DNA from 2 places in the Streptomyces sp. NPDC023157 genome. Region 2 is predicted to be linked to the other one. Evidence: riboswitches for the same ligand, from Rfam matches in the RefSeq annotation. Region 2 holds a riboswitch; the other holds the start of a gene.
What was found. Region 2 has a riboswitch for glycine ahead of gcvT (glycine cleavage system aminomethyltransferase GcvT). Riboswitches for the same ligand answer to the same signal wherever they lie in the genome.
Positions count from the first base shown of each region.

Region 1 (10,687 bases), on a different contig from region 2:
CGAGGTTCCGGCGGTGGTCGAGCCCTATCTTCCGATCGCCGTGGTCGCCGCCCTGGACGCGGTCTTCGGCGGCCTGCGGGCCATGCTCGACGGGATCTTCGTCGACAAGGTCTTCGTGGTGTCGTTCCTGTCGAACGTGGTCGTGGCCGCGCTGATCGTCTTCCTCGGCGACAAGCTGGGCGTGGGTGCGCAGTTGTCGACCGGTGTGGTCGTCGTCCTCGGCATCCGGATCTTCTCCAACGCGGCCGCCATCCGGCGGCACGTGTTCCGGGCGTGACGCCGATGAGCGAGCACGACAGGCCCGACGAGCCCGAGGCGAACCGGCCGGACGACGTGAACCGCGCGGACGACGGGAAGCCGTCGCCGCGTCCGCAGGAGCGCCCGTCCGGGGCCGAGAGCCCGGACCGGCGGCCCGAGCCCGAGCAGCCCGCCGCCCCGGCGCCGACGCCGGCCCAGGCTCCCGCCCCCGCTCCGGCCCCGGCTCCCGCCCGGCCAGAGACCTCCGGCCGGCAGCGGCTCGCGGCGAGTCTGTGGCCGCCCCGGGTGACCCGGGCCCAACTGGTGGTCGCGCTGCTGCTGTTCGTGCTCGGCCTCGGTCTGGCCATTCAGGTCAGTTCCACCAGCGACAACAGCGCGCTGCGCGGTGCCCGCCAGGAGGACCTGGTGCGAATCCTCGACGAGCTCGACGACCGCACCCAGCGCCTGGAGGACGAGAAGACGCGTCTGGACAGCCAGCGCTCGGAGCTGGAGTCCAGCTCCGACCAGGCCGAGGAGGCGCGCAAGCAGACCCAGGAGAAGGAGCAGCAGCTCGGCATCCTGGCCGGCACCGTCGCCGCCGAGGGCCCGGGCATCACGCTGACGATCACGGACCCCAGCGGCGCCATCGAGTCGGACATGCTGCTCGACGCGATCCAGGAGCTGCGCGCCGCCGGCGCGGAGGCCATCCAGGTCAACGGCGTCCGGGTGGTCGCGGACAGCTACTTCTCGGGAAGTGGCAGCGACATGCGGATCGATGGAACGAAGGTGGCCGCTCCGTACGTCTTCAAGGTCATCGGCAAGCCGGAGGATCTCGAGCCCGCGCTCAACATCCCCGGCGGCGTCGTCCAGACACTGGAGAAGGAGCAGGCCACGGCCACGGTGCAGCGTTCCGGGAAGATCGTCGTCGACGCCTTGCGGCCTGCGAAGCGGCCTGACTACGCTCGGTCGTCCTCGCAGTGAGGCAGGGGTGGATGAGGGTGACGCGACAAGGGCATGACGTTGCGGGGGGTCGCCGCACCACAAGGGTGGTGCGTGGTGGAAACTGTCGAGTGGTTACGGACGTTGTGAGGATGTCCGGGTCGGCAGGTGTGTTGAGTCAGGGTTCGTCCTGCCCCACGGGCGGGTCTGTTTCGGTCAAGGGGAATCGCCCGTGAAGTGGTTTTCGAAGTTGTTCGGCAAGAGCGCAAGCGAGGACGGCGGCAACGCCAGGCATCGCGCCCCGCGCCACGCCCAGAGCGAGGAACAGGGCGGCGAGCGCCCCCTCTTCCGCGACGAGGTCGGCGGCCAGGGTGGTGACATTCCGGGCACACAGGGCGCGTCGTCTGTTGACCCTGCCGGTGCCGCCCGCATAGGTTTCGGAGAACCATCAACCTCAGGTACGGGTGGAGGGTTTGTGCCCGACCCGTACGCGACCCAGACCTCCGCGGGGCAGCCGCGGCAGGAGGACGCGTCCATGCCGGTGTGTACGAGGTGCGGTCACCGCAACACGGCGGACAGCCGCTTCTGCTCCCACTGCGGTGCGCCGCTGCGGGCCGGGGTGGCTCCGGAGCGTGCCTCCGAGACCACCTCGACGATCTCCATCTCGGGGCTCGAGGCCTACGACGCGGAGGTCACCGGGCAGACCGCGCTTCCGTCGCTGTCGGCCGAGGCGCTGGCGGCGGTCGAGGCCCTGCCGGGCGGTTCGGCGCTGCTCATCGTGCGCCGCGGTCCGAACTCGGGCAGCCGCTTCCTCCTGGACGGCGAGCTGACCACGGCCGGCCGTCACCCGCAGAGCGACATCTTCCTGGACGACGTGACCGTCTCGCGTCGCCATGTGGAGTTCCGCCGGCAGCCGGACGGCACCTTCCAGGTGTCGGACGTCGGCAGCCTCAACGGCACCTACGTCAACCGGGAGCCGATCGAGTCGGTCTCGGTCGTGCTGTCCAACGGTGACGAGGTGCAGATCGGCAAGTACCGGCTCGTGTTCTTCGCGAGCCAGCGGGGCGTGTGACGCCCCGGAGAACCTTCAGGGAAGGTCCATGCTGCGAACACCGACGGGCGGTGCCGGTCACGGCACCGCCGCCGCGGGCGAGCTGGTGAGCATCGGTACGGTGCTGAGCCGGCTGCGCGACGAGTTTCCCGAAGTGACCATCTCGAAGATCCGGTTCCTGGAGGCCGAGGGGCTCGTCGAGCCCCAGCGCACGGCCTCCGGGTACCGGAAGTTCAGCCCGCGGGATGTGGAGCGGCTCGCTCAGATCCTGCGGATGCAGCGGGACCACTACCTCCCGCTGAAGGTCATCCGCGAGCACCTGGACGCCCTGGAGCGAGGGGAGCAGATCAAGCTGCCCTCACCGAGCCCGCAGCGGGACCTGCTCGACGGGGCCTGGGACACGGAGGGCGAGCGTCCCACCGCCGCCCGGATCGGCCGCGCGGAGCTGCTCGCCGCCGCGGAGGTCACCGAGGCCGAGCTGGTCGAGTGGGAGGCGTACGGACTGATCGCCCCGGTCGAGGGCGGCGGGTACGACGCCGAGACCGTCACCGTCGCCAAACTGGTGGCGGACCTGGGGAGATTCGGTCTGGAGCCCCGGCATCTGCGGGCCGTCAAGGCCGCCGCGGAGCGCGAGGCGGGGCTGGTCGAACAGATGGTCGCACCGCTGCGCCGGCACCGTAATCCGCAGACCAGGGCCCATGCCGAGGCGACCGCCAAGGAGCTCGCCGGACTCTCCGTGCGCCTTCACGCGGCACTGGTCCAGACCGCGCTGGGAGTGCGGTTGCAATGATCCGAGGACGGCCCGACTACCCAAACCGGTCGGGCACGTCCTAGGGTTGCTGTGTGAACGAGCTCGACGTTGTGGGTGTCCGGGTGGAAATGCCCTCCAACCAGCCGATCGTGCTCCTGCGTGAAGTGGGAGGCGATCGGTACCTCCCCATCTGGATCGGACCGGGAGAGGCGACCGCGATCGCCTTCGCCCAGCAGGGCATGGCCCCTGCCAGGCCGCTGACGCACGACCTTTTCAAGGACGTGCTGGAGGCCGTGGGGCAGGAGCTCACCGAGGTCCGCATCACGGATCTGCGTGACGGGGTCTTCTACGCCGAGCTGGTCTTCGCCAGCGGTGTCGAGGTGAGTGCCCGGCCGTCCGACGCGATAGCACTCGCCCTGCGCACCGGGACGCCGATCTACGGCAGTGACGGTGTGCTCGACGACGCGGGGATCGCGATTCCGGACGAGCAGGAGGACGAGGTGGAGAAGTTCCGCGAGTTCCTCGACCAGATCTCGCCGGAGGACTTCGAGACCGGCAGCCAGTAGGCCCGCGCGCCGCCCCGGCTGAAGCCGTGCCGTCGGCACATTCGAGTAGCCTTTCCCCGGAGAGGGGCACGTGAAACCACTCTCAGGGTGATTATCACTCGGCGTGCCGAGTGTGGCGATCGTTGACGCACCCCGAGTGACTGCCTACCTTCGAGTGGGCAGGTCAAGGACGGAGGGTCGGCGTGATGAGCAGCGGCGACGGTACGGCAGGGGGCTTCCTGGGGCGTGCCCCCGGGGAGATGGGCCCGTATCCGCTTCACGGCAGTGTGGGCGACTTCGGCGGGGACGTGAGCGCCGGCCCGGAAGAGGTCGGCTACCGAGGGCCCACGGCCTGTGCGGCGGCCGGCATCACCTATCGGCAGCTGGACTACTGGGCGCGCACGGGGCTCGTCGAGCCCAGCGTGCGGCCCGCGTACGGATCCGGGACGCAGCGGCTCTACAGCTTCCGCGACGTCGTGGTCCTCAAGATCGTCAAGCGCTTCCTGGACACCGGGGTCGCGCTGCAGAACATCCGGGCGGCCGTGCAGCACCTGCGCGCCCGGGGCTTCCGCGACCTGGAGCGCATGACGCTCATGAGCGACGGGGCCACGGTGTACGAGTGCTCCTCGCCCGACGAGGTCGTGGACCTGCTCCAGGGCGGCCAGGGCGTCTTCGGGATCGCCGTCGGCGTGGTGTGGCGGGACGTCGAGGCGGCGCTCTCGCAGCTGCACGGCGAGCGCATCGACACCGGCGAGACGCTCATCGGGCACAACCCGGCGGACGAGCTGGCGCGGCGGCGGCGGGACCGCGCCGTCTGACGCTCCGGCGGCGGGTCCGTGGGCCCGCTCCGGGCCCGACGGGACGCGCGGGGTGCGTGCCCGCCGGTGCGTTGTCAGTGGCGTAGGGCAGCATCGGAGGCGTGAGAGCCGCGCCCACCATCCTGCATCTCGACATGGACGCCTTCTTCGCCGCGGCGGAGCAGGCGTCGAAGCCGAGCCTGCGCGGAAAGCCGGTGGTCGTCGGCGGCCTCGGGCCGCGCGGAGTGGTCGCGACGGCCTCGTACGAGGCACGGCGCTTCGGGGTGCACTCGGCGATGCCCATGGCGCAGGCGCGGCGGCTCGCGCCGAACGCGGCCTATCTCGTGCCCCGCTTCGCCTTCTACCGGGCGATCAGCGGCCAGGTCATGGAACTCCTCGGGCGGCTCTCGCCGCTCGTCGAGCCGCTCAGCCTGGACGAGGCCTTCGTGGACCTGGAGGCCGGCGGGCTCGCCGACGACAGCGCGAGCGCGCGGGCGACGGGGGAGCGGCTGCGGCGGGACATCCTCGCGACGACCGGTCTGACCGGGTCGGTCGGTCTGGCCGGGTCCAAGATGCTGGCGAAGATCGCCTCCGAGGAGGCCAAGCCGGACGGGCTGTTGCTGATCGAGCCCGGTACGGAACGCGAGCTGATCGGGCCGCGTTCGGTGCGGATCATCCCCGGCGTCGGGCCGGCCACCGGGGAGCACCTGCGGCGGGCCGGGATCACCACCGTCACCGACGTGGTCGAGGCGGGCGAGGACGAGCTCGTACGGCTCCTGGGACGGGCGCACGGGGGCTCGCTGTACCTGATGGCCCTCGGGCACGACGACCGGCCCGTGGTGGCCGAGCGGGACGCCAAATCGGTCTCCGTGGAGGACACCTTCGACGTGGACCTGCACGACCGGCTGCGGATCCGGCTGGAGGTGGAGCGGCTCGCCGAGCGGTGCGTCGCGCGGCTGCGGGGTTCGGGGCACTCGGGGCGGACCATCGTCCTGAAGGTGCGGCGGTACGACTTCTCGACGCTGACGCGCTCCGAGACGCTGCGGGGGCCGACGGACGACCCCGGGGTGGTCCGGGAGGCGGCGGCGCGGCTCCTCGACCTCGTGGACACCACGGGCGGGGTGCGGCTGCTGGGGGTCGGGGTGAGCGGGCTCGCCGACTACACGCAGGAGGACCTGTTCGCGCAGGCGGAGGCGGAGGCCCGGGCGGAGGCGGAGGCTCGGGCGGAGGTCGCGCCCGAGGCCGTCGCGGGCCCTGAGGCGGCCCTGCCCGCGTCCCCCGCGGCCACCGAGCCCGCCGAGCGGCACTGGGCGCCGGGTCGGGACGTGCGGCACGCGGAGTACGGGGCCGGGTGGGTGCAGGGGAGCGGGGTCGGGCGGGTCACCGTCCGGTTCGAGGAGCCGGGGGCGGTGGTGCCGGGGCGGGTGCGGACCTTCTCCGTGGACGATCCGGATCTGGAGCTTTCGGATCCGTTGCCGTTGGTGGAGGAGCCGGGGACGGGGTGAGGCCCTAGGCGTCGTCCTGGCCCGCCAGGCGGCCGAAGTCCCGGGGGGTGTCCTGGGGCGGGGGCGGGAGGGCCAGGCTGTAGTGGCGGTAGAGCTGGAGTTCCTGTTCGGGGGAGAGGTGGCGGCCCACGCCGAAGTCGGGGGCGTCCTTGATGAGGGCCCGCTCGTACGGGATGTGGAGGCCGTCGCTCACCAGCTCGCTCGGCTCCAGCGGGACGAACGCGTCGCGGCTGAACAGGCCGGTGCGCACGGCGGCCCATTCGGGGACGCCCGTCGCGTCGTCCAGGTACACCTCGTCCACGGTCCCGATCTTGTGTCCGTTCCGGTCGTACGCCTTGCGGCCGATCAGGCTGCGCGGATCGATATCGGTCTGCACGGTCCCTCCAACTGGTCGCAACTGCTCTACACCCTACGAAAGTGCACAACTGGGATATCGGCCACTTGAGCGATGCCGGGCTCAACCGCGCTGGTAGGCTGGCTGTGGCTATCGACCCTGCGCGGGAGAGTCCTCCGGAGAAACCTTTCGGAGGCGCCGAAGGAGCAAATCCTCCCCGGAATCTCTCAGGCCCCTGTACCGCGTGGACGAGGTCACTCTGGAAAGCAGGGCGGGCGTCGACGGCATCCGCTCTCACCGACGGGGAAAGCCGGTCCGCCGTGAGGCGTGGCCGGTGAAGCTCTCAGGTTGAGATGACAGAGGGGGAGGCCGTCCGGGCACCCGCGCCGTGGTGCCCCTCGCAGGTCGTGACGACCAGGAGGCCCCCGCAGCATGACCGCCAACCGCATTCCGCTCTCCGAACTCGAGCAGGGTATTCCCTTCGAGCAGCGGCACATCGGGCCCGACGCCGAGGCTCGGGCGAAGATGCTCGCCCAGGTCGGGTACGGCTCCCTCGACGAGCTGACGGCCGCGGCCGTGCCGGACGTCATCAAGAACGCCGAGGCGCTCGGCCTGCCGGCCGCCCGTACCGAGGCCGAGGTGCTGGCCGAGCTCCGCGAGCTCGCCGACCGCAACCAGGTCCTCGCCCCGATGATCGGCCTCGGGTACTACGGGACCTTCACGCCGCCGGTCATCCTCCGCAACGTCATGGAGAACCCGGCCTGGTACACCGCGTACACGCCGTACCAGCCCGAGATCTCGCAGGGCCGTCTGGAGGCCCTGCTGAACTTCCAGACCATGGTCGCCGACCTCACCGGTCTGCCCACCTCCGGCGCCTCGCTGCTCGACGAGGGCACCGCGGCCGCCGAGGCCATGGCGCTGTCCCGCCGCGTCGGCAAGGTCAAGAACGGCGTGTTCCTCGTCGACGCCGACGCCCTGCCGCAGACCATCGCCGTCATCGAGACCCGCGCCGAGCCCACCGGGGTCGAGGTCGTCGTCGCGGACCTGTCGGCGGGGATTCCCGCCGAGATCGCCGAGCGCGGCGTCTTCGGCGTGCTGCTCCAGTACCCGGGTGCCTCCGGAGCCGTCCGGGACATCAAGCCGGTCATCGACCAGGCCCACGAGCTCGGCGCGATCGTCACCGTCGCCGCCGACCTGCTCGCGCTGACGCTGCTCGCCTCGCCCGGCTCGCTCGGCGCCGACATCGCCGTCGGTACCACCCAGCGCTTCGGTGTCCCCATGGGATTCGGCGGCCCGCACGCCGGCTACATGGCCGTCCAGGACAAGCACGCCCGCTCGCTCCCCGGCCGCCTGGTCGGCGTCTCCGTGGACGCCGACGGCAACAAGGCGTACCGCCTGGCCCTGCAGACCCGCGAGCAGCACATCCGCCGCGAGAAGGCCACCAGCAACATCTGCACCGCCCAGGTGCTGCTCGCCGTCATGGCCGGCATGTACGCCGTCTACCACGGCCCGGAGGGCCTGAAGGGGATCGCGCGCCGTACCCACCGGTACGCCGCCCTCCTCGCCGCCGGTCTGAAGGCGGGCGGTGTGGAGCTGGTCCAGGGTGCCTTCTTCGACACCCTCACCGCCCGGGTGCCGGGCCGCGCGGACGCCGTCGTTGCGGCCGCCCGTGAGGCCGGGGTCAACCTGTACCGCGTCGACGCCGACCTGGTGTCCCTGTCCTGCGACGAGACCACCACCCGCGCGCAGCTCGCCGCCGTCTGGGGCGCCTTCGGCGTCACCGCCGACATCGACGCCCTGGACGCCGTCACCGAGGACGCGCTGCCCGTCGACGCGCTCCGCTCGGACGTGTTCCTGACCCACCCGGTCTTCCACGCGCACCGCTCCGAGACCTCGATGCTGCGCTACCTGCGCCGCCTCTCCGACCGCGACTACGCGCTCGACCGCGGCATGATCCCGCTCGGCTCCTGCACCATGAAGCTGAACGCGACCACCGAGATGGAGTCGGTGACCTGGCCCGAGTTCGGCCAGATGCACCCGTTCGCCCCGGTCGAGCAGGCCGGCGGCTACGTCACGCTCATCACCGAGCTGGAGGAGCGTCTCGCCGAGGTCACCGGCTACGACAAGGTCTCCATCCAGCCGAACGCCGGCTCGCAGGGCGAGCTGGCCGGTCTGCTGGCCGTCCGCGCGTACCACCGTGCCAACGGCGACCTGCAGCGCACGGTCTGTCTCATCCCGTCCTCCGCGCACGGCACCAACGCCGCCTCCGCGGTGATGGCCGGCATGAAGGTCGTCGTCGTCAAGACCGCCGACGACGGCGAGGTCGACGTCGCGGACCTGCGCGCCAAGATCGAGCAGTACCGCGACGAGCTGTCCGTGCTGATGATCACCTACCCGTCCACGCACGGTGTGTTCGAGGAGCACGTCGCCGACATCTGCGCCGAGGTGCACGAGGCCGGCGGCCAGGTGTACGTCGACGGTGCCAACCTCAACGCGCTGGTCGGCCTCGCCAAGCCGGGCAAGTTCGGCGGCGACGTCTCGCACCTGAACCTGCACAAGACCTTCTGCATCCCGCACGGCGGCGGCGGCCCGGGCGTCGGCCCGGTCGGCGTCCGCGCGCACCTCGCGCCGTACCTGCCGAACCACCCGCTCCAGCCCACCGCGGGCCCGGAGACCGGCGTCGGCCCGATCTCGGCCGCCCCGTGGGGCTCCGCCGGCATCCTGCCGATCTCCTGGTCGTACGTGCGCCTGATGGGCGGCGAGGGCCTCAAGCGCGCCACCCAGGTGGCCGTCCTCGCGGCGAACTACATCGCCAAGCGCCTGGAGCCGCACTACCCGGTGCTCTACACCGGCCCGGCCGGCCTGGTCGCCCACGAGTGCATCGTGGACCTGCGCCCGCTGTCCAAGGCGACCGGCGTCAGCGTCGACGACATCGCCAAGCGTCTGATCGACTACGGCTTCCACGCGCCGACCATGTCGTTCCCGGTGGCCGGCACGCTGATGATCGAGCCGACCGAGTCCGAGGACCTGAGCGAGCTCGACCGCTTCTGCGACACGATGATCGCGATCCGGGGCGAGATCGAGAAGGTCGCCTCCGGCGAGTGGCCGGCCGAGGACAACCCGCTGAGCAACGCCCCGCACACCGCGGCGGCGCTGGGCGGCGAGTGGAACCACCCGTACAGCCGTGACGAGGCGGTCTTCCCGGCCGGTGTCTCGGTTGCCGACAAGTACTGGCCGCCGGTCCGCCGGATCGACGGCGCCTTCGGCGACCGCAACCTGGTCTGCTCCTGCCCGCCGCTGGACGAGTACGACAACTGAGCACGACCCTGAGCACGACGTGAGGGCCGGCCCGGAGGTTTCTCCGGGCCGGCCCTCGGCGTTTCCTCAGGGTGGCTCAGGCCGCCGTCGTCACACTGGCCGCCGTCAGCGGCCGGTGCGGGGCGATGATCTGGCCGTCGGGCAGCAGCTCGCCGGTGTCCTCGAAGAGCAGGACCCCGTTGCAGAGCAGGCTCCAGCCCTGCTCCGGGTGGTGTGCCACGAGTCGTGCCGCCTCACGGTCGGCGGAGTGGGCGGTGGGACAGGCGGGCTGGTGCTGGCACATGGGTGGGTTCTCTCGCTGCGTCGTGGTGGATGTCCTGCGGCTCTTCGGATGCATCGCCGCCCCCGTAGGTCGGTTCGGTTCCGGTCCAGTCTTGCCCCATGGACGGCGTTCCGCAGGTATTTCACGGCAGCTCGTCCTCTCCTGGGAAGACGCATCACCCGCAGGGGCGGTTCAGGTCAACTGCACCGTCTCTTCGGGGGGTTCGGGGTGGTCCGAGCGGGCTAGTCCGAACGGGAGGGGGTGTCGGACAGCCGTGCGCCCCGGGGCCGTCGGCTCCCGGGGCGCGGTGGGCGTGGGGCGGCGTGGGGGATCAGGCGGGCGCCGCGGAACCCAGCAGGGGCGGTGGCGTGAGGCGCAGGCTGAGCACCGGCAGGAGGTCGGCGACCCGGTAGGGGTGGTTGGCGGCGATCCCGGGCGGCGCGGGGGAGAGCGGCACGAGCAGGTCGGCCGGGCCGGGTACGGCGGTGTGACCGTCGGCGTCCGGGTCGGCGTGCAGCCACAGGGTCAGCATGTACAGCTCCGGTACGGACAGCAGTCGCGGCTGGTACGGGGTGCGGAGCGCCTCGGCCTGGATCAGGGCCCGTTCGGTGGCGGCGACGTAGGGACCCTCGAAGAAGTGGGAGAAGGACCAGCCGTCGGGGGTGAGCATGGTGTCCGCGGCGGCGATGGCGCGGTCTCCGCTCCTGATCAGGAAGCGCCAGCCGGCCAGCCGGGTGTGGGGCGGCCCGCCCGCGGGGCCGGTGGCACCGGCGACGCTGCCGGTGACTCCCAGCACGTGGACGGGCAGCGGCAGTTCGGGGCTCAGCGGTCCCTGTGCGGCACGCAGTGCGGGGGTGCGGGTCTCACTCACGGCGGTCGGCGAGCCGAGGGCCGTGAGGACACTGCGAAGGGCCGGCGCGGGGGCCGGGGAGGGTCGGAGCATGGTGG
Region 1 is NZ_JBVHIL010000003.1:855,914-866,600, reverse strand. Features, by position in the region: gene ACZ3ZE_RS14900 (small basic family protein) at 1-277, shown strand, start outside; gene ACZ3ZE_RS14895 (DUF881 domain-containing protein) at 283-1,218, shown strand; gene ACZ3ZE_RS14890 (FHA domain-containing protein) at 1,301-2,248, shown strand; gene ftsR (transcriptional regulator FtsR) at 2,277-3,017, shown strand; gene ACZ3ZE_RS14880 (bifunctional nuclease family protein) at 3,071-3,544, shown strand; gene ACZ3ZE_RS14875 (MerR family transcriptional regulator) at 3,730-4,341, shown strand; gene ACZ3ZE_RS14870 (DNA polymerase IV) at 4,443-5,825, shown strand; gene ACZ3ZE_RS14865 (PRC-barrel domain-containing protein) at 5,830-6,201, opposite strand; glycine riboswitch at 6,314-6,412, shown strand; gene gcvP (aminomethyl-transferring glycine dehydrogenase) at 6,592-9,477, shown strand; gene ACZ3ZE_RS14855 (DUF5999 family protein) at 9,554-9,760, opposite strand; gene ACZ3ZE_RS14850 (hypothetical protein) at 10,071-10,682, opposite strand.
Region 1: linked by a shared signal. The riboswitch ahead of gcvP (aminomethyl-transferring glycine dehydrogenase) and the one ahead of gcvT (glycine cleavage system aminomethyltransferase GcvT) in region 2 are both predicted to bind glycine.

Region 2 (10,687 bases):
TACGTGGGCCAGGAGAAGGCGCTCGACTACCGCATCGACGTCGGCGAGCCGGGCACCTTCAGCCAGGAACTGAAGGTCCCCGCGGACGCCAAGCCGGGCACCTACCAGATCCGGGCCGTGTGCGTCGGCTACCCGGACACGTCGGCGAGCGCGCCGTTCACCGTGACGGGCAAGCCGGCGTCGCACCCGGCGCTCACCCTCGACCCGGCCCAGGGCGAGAAGGGGACGCCCGTCCGGGCCGCGGGCACCGGCTTCACCTGCCCGGCCGTCGAGATCGGCTGGGACGACGGCGGTCCGGCGCTGGGCACCGCCTCCGTCGCGGAGGGCGGTGGCTTCAGCACCGGCATCAAGATCCCGGCCGACGCCAAGCCCGGCGCCCACACCGTACGGGCCGCCTGCACGGCCGATCCGGAGCAGTACGCCGACGCCCCGTTCACTGTGAAGGCCGGCGAGTCGGGGACCGACGGCAATCAGAACGGTGGCAATCAGAACGGTGGCAATCAGAACGGTGGGAACCAGAACGGTGGGAACCAGAACGGTGGGAACCAGAACGGTGGGAACCAGAACGGTGGGAACCAGAACGGCGGCAATCAGAGCGGCGGGAACCAGAACGGCGGCAACCAGAGCGGCGGGAACCAGAACGGCGGCAACCAGAGCGGCGGGAACCAGAACGGCGGCAACCAGAGCGGCGGGAACCAGAACGGCGGCAACCAGAACGGCGGGAACCAGAACGGCGGCAACCAGAACGGCGGCGGGACCACCGGCGGCGGCTCCACCACCGGTGGTGACACCGGCGGGTCCGCCACCCCCGTCGGCTGGATCGTCGGGCCCGCCTCCCTCGGTGGGGCGCTCGCGCTCGCCGTGGCCGCCGGGGCGTACTTCGGGCGGCTGCATCGCGGCCCCCGCTGGGTCCGCGGGCATGTGAAGGCGACGCTCCGCCCGGTCCCCGGCAGCGCCGAACTGTCCGAGACGCAGGTGCCCGGTGAGCCGCCCACCCACTCGACGCGGCTGGACCCGCACCCGGACCCCGGCCGGCAGAGGCTCGACGAGGAGGACCGATGACTACCACCGCGCCCATGGCGTCCGCCCCCACGGCGGCCCCCGCGACGCCCGTCCGCTCGTTCCTGCTCGGGCCGGGTCAGGGCCTCGACGGTCCGCTGCGCGCCCACGGCACGGCGGGCCCGCTGCTCGCGCCGGTGCGGGGGCGGACGCCCGCCGCCGACCGGGCCGTCGAGCACGAGCTGGCCGGGGTCGTGGACGACTTCCTCGGCCTCGACGTACTCGATCTCGCGGCCGGCGGCTGGCGCGGGCACAGCGCGCTGCGGGCCGCCGCCCGGCGCACCCGGGAGCTGCCGGGCAGCGAGGAGGTCGTGGCGCTGGCGACGCACCGGATCACCTCGACGCACCGGCCGTACGTCGACATCTACGTGGACGGCGCGAAGCTGGGCACCCTCCAGGTGGACCTCACCCTGGTCTTCTGGGTGTCCGGATTCGTCTGCGTGGTCCGGGACGCGTGTCTGACCGGGGTGAACGCGGGGACCTGCTCGGTGGACGCGAGCCTCGCGGTGCAGGGGGCCGTCCTGGCCGAGCGCAAGGGCGGCCCGCTGGACCTGCCGGGCGCCTTCGCGCTGCGCGGCCCGGTGCCGCTGCTGGCGGAGGAGCCGGCCCCGGACCCGTACCGGGCCCCGACGGTCCCCGGGGTCAGCGGCCGGTGATCAGCACTCGATGATGTTCACCGCGAGACCGCCGCGCGCGGTCTCCTTGTACTTCACGCTCATGTCCGCGCCGGTCTCCTTCATGGTCTTGATGACCTTGTCGAGGGAGACCATGTGGCTGCCGTCGCCGCGCATCGACATCTTCGCCGCCGTGACGGCCTTGACCGCCGCCATGCCGTTGCGCTCGATGCACGGGATCTGGACGAGGCCGCCGACCGGGTCGCAGGTGAGGCCGAGGTTGTGCTCCATGCCGATCTCGGCCGCGTTCTCCACCTGCTCGGGGGAGCCGCCGAGGACCTCGGCGAGGGCGCCGGCCGCCATCGAGCAGGCCGAGCCGACCTCGCCCTGGCAGCCGACCTCGGCGCCGGAGATGGAGGCGTTCTCCTTGAAGAGCATGCCGATCGCACCGGCGGCGAGGAGGAAGCGGACCACGCCGTCCTCCTTCTCCTCCGGGGTGCAGGAGGCGGTGCCGAAGTTCATGTAGTAGTGCAGGACGGCGGGGATGATGCCGGCCGCGCCGTTGGTCGGGGCGGTGACCACCCGGCCGCCCGCGGCGTTCTCCTCGTTCACGGCCATCGCGTAGAGGGTGATCCACTCCATCGCGTGCGCGGCCGGGTCGCCCTCGGAGCGCAGCTTGCGGGCCGAGGTGGCGGCGCGGCGGCGGACCTTCAGGCCGCCGGGGAGGATGCCCTCGCGGGACATGCCGCGCGAGACGCAGGCCTGCATGACCCGCCAGATCTCCAGGAGGCCGGCGCGGATCTCGTCCTCGGTGCGCCAGGCCTTCTCGTTCTCCAGCATCAGCGAGGAGATCGACAGGCCGGTGTCCTTGGCCAGGCGGAGCAGCTCGTCGCCGGTGCGGAAGGGGTACTTCAGGACGGTGTCGTCGGGGACGATCGGGTTCTCGCCGGCGACGGCGTCCTCGTCGACGACGAAGCCGCCGCCGACCGAGTAGTACGTCTTCTCCAGGACGAGGGCGCCCTCGGCGTCATACGCGAAGACCGTCATGCCGTTGGCGTGGTACGGCAGCGCCTTGCGGCGGTGCAGGATCAGGTCGTCGTCGAAGGAGAACGGGATCTCGTGCATGCCGAGCAGGTTGAGCCTGCCGCTCGCCTTGATCCGCTCGAACTCCTCGTCGGCGTGCTCGACGTCGACGGTGCGCGGGGAGTTGCCCTCCAGGCCGAGCAGGACGGCCTTCGGGGTGCCGTGGCCGTGGCCGGTGGCGCCCAGCGAGCCGTACAGCTCCGCTCGTATCGCCGCCGTGTGGGCGAGCAGCCCCTCGTTCTTCAGCCGGCGGGCGAACATCCGGGCCGCGCGCATGGGGCCCACCGTGTGGGAGCTCGACGGACCGATGCCGATCGAGAACAGGTCGAAGACCGAGATGGCCACGGGGGGACTCCTTGTGGGGGCTGGACGCCGTTGTCTGCCGGGGTGGTGCAGAAACGCGGTGCGGTGGAGCAAGGGCCGGGGCACCCCGCTCACTGTCCAGTGTGCGGGGTGCCCCGGAGGTTTCGTACGAACGGGCTCGAACGAACCCGGTAATAAAAGGGTACGAAACTACTTCAGGCCGGGGTACAGCGGGTGCTTGTCGGCGAGCGCCGTCACCCGGGCCTTCAGCGCCTCGGCGTCGAAGCCGGGCTTCAGCGTCTCGGCGATGATGTCGGCGACCTCGGCGAAGTCCTCGGCCTGGAAGCCGCGGGTGGCGAGGGCCGGGGTGCCGATGCGCAGGCCGGAGGTGACCATCGGCGGGCGCGGGTCGTTCGGAACGGCGTTCCGGTTGACCGTGATGCCGACCTCGTGGAGACGGTCCTCGGCCTGCTGGCCGTCGAGCTCCGAGTCGCGCAGGTCGACGAGGAGCAGGTGCACGTCGGTGCCGCCGGACAGGACGGAGACACCGTGCGCGGTGACGTCGTCCTGGACCAGACGCTCGGCGATGATGCGGGCGCCGTCCAGGGTGCGCTGCTGGCGCTCCTTGAACTCCTCCGAGGCCGCGATCTTGAAGGAGACGGCCTTGGCCGCGATCACGTGCTCCAGCGGGCCGCCCTGGAAGCCGGGGAAGACCGAGGAGTTCAGCTTCTTGGCGAACTCCTTCTTCGCCAGGATGATGCCGCCGCGCGGGCCGCCGAGCGTCTTGTGCGTGGTCGAGGTGACCACGTCCGCGTACTCGACCGGGTTCGGGTGCAGACCCGCGGCGACCAGACCGGCGAAGTGGGCCATGTCGACCCACAGGTACGCCTCGACCTCGTCGGCGATCCGGCGGAACTCGGCGAAGTCCAGCTGGCGCGGGTAGGCGGACCAGCCCGCGATGATCACCTTGGGGCGGTGCTCCTTGGCGAGGCGCTCGACCTCGGCCATGTCGACCAGCCCGGCCTCGTCGACGTGGTACGCGACCACGTTGAACTGCTTGCCGGAGAAGTTCAGGCGCATGCCGTGGGTCAGGTGACCGCCGTGCGCCAGGTCCAGCCCGAGGATCGTGTCGCCCGGCTGGGCGATCGCGAAGAGGGCGGCCTGGTTGGCGGAGGCACCGGAGTGGGGCTGCACGTTGGCGTACTCGGCGCCGAACAGGTCCTTGATCCGGTCGATGGCGATCTGCTCGGCCACGTCGACGTGCTCGCAGCCGCCGTAGTAGCGGCGGCCCGGGTAGCCCTCGGCGTACTTGTTGGTGAGGACCGAGCCCTGGGCCTCCATGACCGCGACCGGAGCGAAGTTCTCCGAGGCGATCATCTCGAGGGTGGACTGCTGGCGGCGGAGCTCGGCGTCGACGGCGGCGGCGACGTCCGGGTCCAGCTCGTGGAGAGGGGTGTTCAGAAGCGACATGAATCGATCCCTTGGGGGTCTCGGTTTAGCCGGCGGTGAAGGCGGTGTACTCGTCGGCGGAGAGCAGGTCGTCCGGCTCGCCCGCGAGGCGCACCTTGAACAGCCAGCCGCCCTCGAACGGAGCGGTGTTCACGAGCGCCGGGTCGTCGACGACGTCCTGGTTGGCCGCGACGACCTCACCGGTCACCGGGGCGTACAGGTCGCTGACGGACTTCGTGGACTCGAGCTCGCCGCAGGTCTCGCCCGCGGTCACCGTGTCGCCGACCTCGGGGAGCTGCACGTACACGATGTCACCGAGCGCGTTGGCGGCGTGCTCCGTGATGCCGATCGTGGCGATGCCGTCCTCGACGGCCGAGAGCCACTCGTGCTCCTTGCTGTAGCGCAGCTGCTGGGGGTTGCTCATGACCTGATTCTCCTGGATCGGGGGAGTACTGATGAACGTGGGTCTTGCGTGATGAGACACGAAGTGAGACGGACGGGTGAGGGAAACGTCACTCCTCGCGCCCCCGCGCATCACTTGCGTCCCTTATGTCACTTCTGGCGCTTGTAGAACGGCAGCGCCACGACCTCGTACGGCTCGTGCGCACCACGGATGTCGACGCCGACGCCCTCGGTGCCGGGCGCGGCGAACTCCGCGTCGACGTAGGCGATGGCGATCGGCTTGCCCAGGGTCGGCGACGGGGCGCCGGAGGTGACCTCACCGACGACCTGGCCGTTCGCGACGACGGCGAAGCCGGCGCGCGGGACCCGGCGGCCCTCGGCGATCAGGCCGACCAGCTTGCGCGGCGGGGCGGACTCGGCGCGCTCGGCGGCCTTCTCCAGCGCCTCGCGGCCGACGAAGCGGCCCTCGTTGGTGGTCTTCTCGAACTTGACGACCCGGCCGAGGCCCGCGTCGAAGGGGGTCAGCGCGGTGGTCAGCTCGTGGCCGTACAGCGGCATGCCCGCCTCCAGGCGGAGCGTGTCGCGGCAGGACAGGCCGCAGGGGATCAGGCCGACGCCCGCGCCCGCCTCGGTCAGCGCCCGCCACACGCCCTCGGCGTGCTCGGGCTTCAGGAACAGCTCGAAGCCGTCCTCGCCGGTGTAGCCGGTACGGGCGATCAGCGCGGGCACGCCGGCGACGGTGCCGGGCAGGCCGGCGTAGTACTTCAGACCGTCCAGGTCGGCGTCGGTCAGGGACTTCAGGATGCCGGGCGACTCCGGGCCCTGGACGGCGAGCAGCGCGTAGGCGTCGCGGTCGTCGCGGACCTCGGCGTCGAAGCCCGCCGAGCGCGCCACGAGGGCGTCCAGCACGATCTGGGCGTTGGAGGCGTTGGCGACGACCATGTATTCAGGAAAACCGGCCTCGGTCTCGCCCAGGCGGTAGACGATCAGGTCGTCGAGGATGCCGCCGTCCTCCTGGCAGATCATCGTGTAGCGGGCGCGGCCGCTGCCCACCGTGGAGATGTTGCCGACGAGGGCGTAGTCCAGAAGGTCCACGGCCTGCGGGCCCGTGACGGTGATCTCGCCCATGTGGGAGAGGTCGAAGAGACCCGCCTTGGTGCGGACGGCGTTGTGCTCGTCGCGCTCGCTGGCGTAGCGCAGCGGCATGTCCCAGCCGGCGAAGTCGGTCATGGTCGCGCCCAGCGAACGATGCAGCGCATCGAGGGCGGTCAGGCGGGGGGCAGTGCTCATCGGGTGGCTCCCGGGTCCCAGGGCGTGCGGGGCACGACATGCATGACGGAGGACGGTCCTCCCCATCTGTCATGGAACCTGAGAGGTTCACCGAGGGCATCCTCGGCTTGCACCTTGGGTGGGACCGCGACAGGCGCGGCCCGCTTTTCAGATCTGCCTCATCCACGCGGTACGGGGCCTGAGAGATTCAAGGGAGGAACTTGCTCCTTCGGCGCCCGGGCGCACCCAGTGACTGCGGTGCGTGACCGGAACTCTCCCGCGCGGATTCGAGCGGCCGGTATGTGGTTGTGGACGCTCGTGCGAGCGCCTGCGCGCACATCATTGCACGGCGGTTCGGCCCGGCAAATCGCTTGCGTCTCATTACCCTTTCTTTACACTTCGGGGGCAAGGGTCTCCGCAGGGCCTACGAGGGGGAGCGACGCGATGCAGATGCCGCCGAGGATGCCGATGCGGCCGGTCCAGCGCGCCGGCGCGTACGCGACGAGCGCCGGCATACCGGTCCAGCGCGCCGGCGCCCGGGCCCGCGCCCGGACCCGCAGGGGCCGGCTGCTGCGCGACCTGCGCGACCGCGGCGGCCGCGGCCCCCGCGCCCTGGCCTACGCGAGGGGTGACGTCGTGGTCGTCTCCGGACTCCCCGGCAGCGGCAAGTCGACCCTCATGGGACGTACGGCCGAGGGCCGCGCCATCGACTCGCAGCACACCCGCGAGCGCTGGGAGGCCCGGCTGCCCCGCTTCCTGCCGTACGCCGTCTACCGCCCGCTCGCCCGCCTCGCGCACTACGCGGGGCTCCGCCGCGTCCTGCGCTCCGGGGCCAGCGTCGTCGTCCACGACTGCGGCACCCAGTCCTGGGTGCGCGGCTGGCTCGCCCGTGAGGCCCGGCGCCGCGGCACCGCCCTGCACCTGATCCTGCTCGACGTCGGGCCCGAGACCGCCCGCGAAGGGCAGCTGGCCCGCGGCCGCGGCGTCTCGGGCTACGCCTTCGCCCGGCACCGCCGCGCCGTCGGCCGGCTCGTGCGCACCGCCGAGGCGGGCCGGCTGCCGCCCGGCTGCGCCTCGGTCACCCTGCTCGACCGGGACGCGGCCGACGCCCTGCGGAAGATCGGCTTCCGCGACGTGTCCTGAAGCACTCCACGGCCTTTCCGCCCCTTTTTCGGTCACGGCGGCGCCGACGCGCCGTTAGGGTGCTGAACCGCACCAAGTGCCGAGAGGGAGAAGAGACGAGACCGTGGACGTCACGTGGCCGGGCAATGAGCTCGAAGAAGTACTGGCCGCCTCGCTCGGCAACCCCGCGGCCGGCGGCCGACTGGTCGAGGTGCTCGGGCGCAGCCCCGTATGGGTCCCGCTGCCCAACGGCGGCAACACCGACAGCAGCGACCTCGACCTGCCCACCCTCGAGATAGACGGCTACGCCTACGTGCCCGTCTTCAGCTCCGAGCAGCAGTTCCTCGCCTGCGTCGGCGCCCACATGTCCTTCACCGTCGCCCCCGCCCGCGACTTCGCCCGCGGCCTGCCCCCGCAGCTCGGCATCGCCGTGAACCCCGGCGGCACCGTCGGCGTCCCGCTCCCGCCGCCCGCCGTCGCCGAACTCTGCCGGGCCGGCCGCACCCCCCTCGACGGCCCCGCCAGCGGCGGCCGCGTCCGCCTCTTCGAGCCCGACTGGCAGGACGACCCCGTCGACTTCCTCGCCGCCGCCTCCGCCGAGTTCGAGGCCACCGGCACCGTCGCCACCGCCCGCCGCGCCCTCGCCAGCGTCGAAGGCACCGAACCCGCCCTCTTCATCGGCGTCCAGCTGCTCACCCCCGACGCCGACCGCAACGGGCCGCTCGACGCCCTCGGCCGCGCCCTCGGCCGGGTCGAGGCCGCCTGGCCGGTCAACCTGATCCTGCTCGACGTGGCACAGGACCCGGTCGGCGACTGGATGCTGGCGAAGGTGCGCCCCTTCTACCAGCGCGCCGCCGTGTGACCGCCCCCCTGTTTAAGCTGAACTGATTCAAGCCGATCCACACCGCGATACGGACGACGAGGGGCGGGACCCAAAGGTGAGCGCGTCAGGCACCGCTGCGACCGGAATGGTCGAGCACACGCTGCGCCAGGTGGCACCCGGGCGCCCCGACGCCTACGAGCAGCTGCTGCACGCCCTCGCCACCGCCGACGTCTGGATGCTGCTCTGGCAGGGCTCGCCCGGCTCGCCCGACGCCCAGTACGGGAACATGGAGGTCGACGGCTTCGGCTACGCGCCCTGCGTCACCTCCGCCCAGGAGCTCGCCGCCTCCGGCTGGAACCGCGCCCACGAGCTCGCCTCCGGCCTGGAGATCGCCCGCGCCCTCTACCCCGACCGCTGGGGGATCTGGCTGAATCCGCACGCCCCCGGCGGCGGCGTCGGCATCCCCTGGGCCGATCTGCGCCGCATCGCCACCGGTCTGGACCGGATGCCCGCCGGACCCCTGCGCCTGACCGAACCCGCCGTGGAGATCCCGCAGTTCTACGCCCTGCTCACGCAGAACGCGCACCGCACCCCCGCCGTGCGCTCGCTGCGCCGCGCCTGGGTGCAGCCCGCGCTGGGCTCCCCGTACCTCGCCATCGGACTGGACCTGTACGACTCCTCGCCGGGCTCCGTCGAGGCGGTGCGGACGATGATGCGCCAGACCGTCGCGGCCGTCCCCGAGGGGCTGCCCGTCTCCACGGTCGCCATGTCCGACGCGTACGACCCGGTCGCGATGTGGCTGCACGCCCACGCCCGGCCCTTCTACGACCGGGACGCGCACGCCGCCCCCGCGGGCCCGCCCGCCCCCGGCTACGGCTACCCGCCGGCCGCGCCCCGCCCGTACTGACACGACCCGGACGGGTACGTCCGTTCCGTCGCTTCCGTCACCCCAATTCACTCCTGCACGGCAGGAGTTGAGCAGGATGTCCGGTCTGGTCGAATAGCGGCCGACTTGGTCCGCTCACACGATCACGACGTCCGGATAACGGAAGACCACGCACCGCATCACGTTTACGCAAACATTCCCCTTGGGGTCTGGCGGGTGATCGCGGACACATTGAAGACTCCCCGGAACACCAGGCGTTCGGCTCCCCCCGAGCCGGTGCCCAGCAGTTGTTCCACCGAGCCGCTACCCGCGGCGGGCAAGGGCCGGCGACCCGGCGGCCGAGAGGGGTCCTCACCACGATGACGGCACCACTGCACGAGACGAACGCGGCCGAGCAGGCCGCGGCCGTCGACGTCGTGCCCGACGCGCCGGCCCAGGCGATCGAGGGACGTTCCCCCTGGAAGATCGCCTGGACCCGGCTGAAGCGTGACAAACTCGCCCTCGCGGGCGCCTTCGTGGTCGTCTTCCTGATCCTGGTCGCGATCTTCGCCCCGGTCATCGTCGGCCTCCTCGGCCACCCGCCGGACCAGTTCCACGAGGACCAGATCGACCCGCTCTTCGGCACCCCGATCGGTTCCTGGGGCGGCGTGAGCTCCGACTTCCTCTTCGGTGTCGAGCCGGTCAACGGCCGCGACGTCTTCAGCCGCATCGTCTACGGCGCCCGGATCTCGCTGCTCGTGGCCTTCGCCGCGGCGCTCTTCGCGGTCCTGCTCGGCACCGTCCTCGGTGTCGTCGCCGGCTACTTCGGCGGCTGGATCGACGCGGCCCTCAGCCGGGTCATGGACGTCATGCTCGCCTTCCCGCAGCTGCTGTTCACCATCGCCCTGGTCTCGGTGCTGCCGAACCAGCTCCTCGGCCTCGACGGTTCGGGCGTCCGCATCGTCGCCCTGGTCGTCGTGATCGGCTTCTTCGGCTGGCCCTACGTGGGCCGCATCGTCCGAGGCCAGACGCTCAGCCTGCGCAACCGCGAGTACGTCGAGGCGGCCCAGAGCCTGGGCGCCGGCCGGCTGTACATCCTGCGCCGGGAGCTGCTGCCCAACCTGATCGCCCCGATCATGGTCTACACCACCCTCATGATCCCCACCAACATCCTCACCGAAGCGGCGCTCAGCTTCCTCGGTGCGGGTGTGAAGCCTCCCACCGCTTCCTGGGGGCAGATGCTGTCGACGGCCATCACCACCTACGAGGCCGACCCGCTCTTCATGGTGATCCCCGGCCTCGCGATCTTCATCACCGTGCTGGCGTTCAACCTCTTCGGCGACGGCGTGCGTGACGCGCTCGACCCGAAGAGCTCCCGCTGACCGTACGCCGTTCACCGCAAGACCAGCCCCTGCCGCTGTCGACAGGAGGCACATCCCCCAACGGCGGACCACCGTGACAACGGCCGCCATTACTTCGGAGGTTGCTCGACCATGACTCTGAACAGCTCCCAGAGGCGCAGAATCGCCGCAGGCGCGCTGCTCGCCGCGGCCACGATGGTCGCGACCACCGCGTGTGGCGGCGGCAAGGGCGGCGACAGCGGCGCCAAGGGCGGCAAGGCGGGTGCGCCCGGCTTCAACGCCGCGGTGAACCAGGTCGCCAGCCCCTCCGACAAGAAGGGCGGCGAGCTGAAGTTCA
Region 2 is NZ_JBVHIL010000009.1:202,735-213,421, forward strand. Features, by position in the region: gene ACZ3ZE_RS29575 (hypothetical protein) at 1-1,062, shown strand, start outside; gene ACZ3ZE_RS29580 (hypothetical protein) at 1,059-1,715, shown strand; gene ACZ3ZE_RS29585 (L-serine ammonia-lyase) at 1,716-3,101, opposite strand; gene ACZ3ZE_RS29590 (serine hydroxymethyltransferase) at 3,270-4,529, opposite strand; gene gcvH (glycine cleavage system protein GcvH) at 4,555-4,932, opposite strand; gene gcvT (glycine cleavage system aminomethyltransferase GcvT) at 5,061-6,200, opposite strand; glycine riboswitch at 6,358-6,469, opposite strand; gene ACZ3ZE_RS29605 (AAA family ATPase) at 6,624-7,322, shown strand; gene ACZ3ZE_RS29610 (enhanced serine sensitivity protein SseB) at 7,426-8,163, shown strand; gene ACZ3ZE_RS29615 (enhanced serine sensitivity protein SseB C-terminal domain-containing protein) at 8,240-9,031, shown strand; gene ACZ3ZE_RS29620 (ABC transporter permease) at 9,370-10,371, shown strand; gene ACZ3ZE_RS29625 (ABC transporter substrate-binding protein) at 10,483-10,687, shown strand, end outside.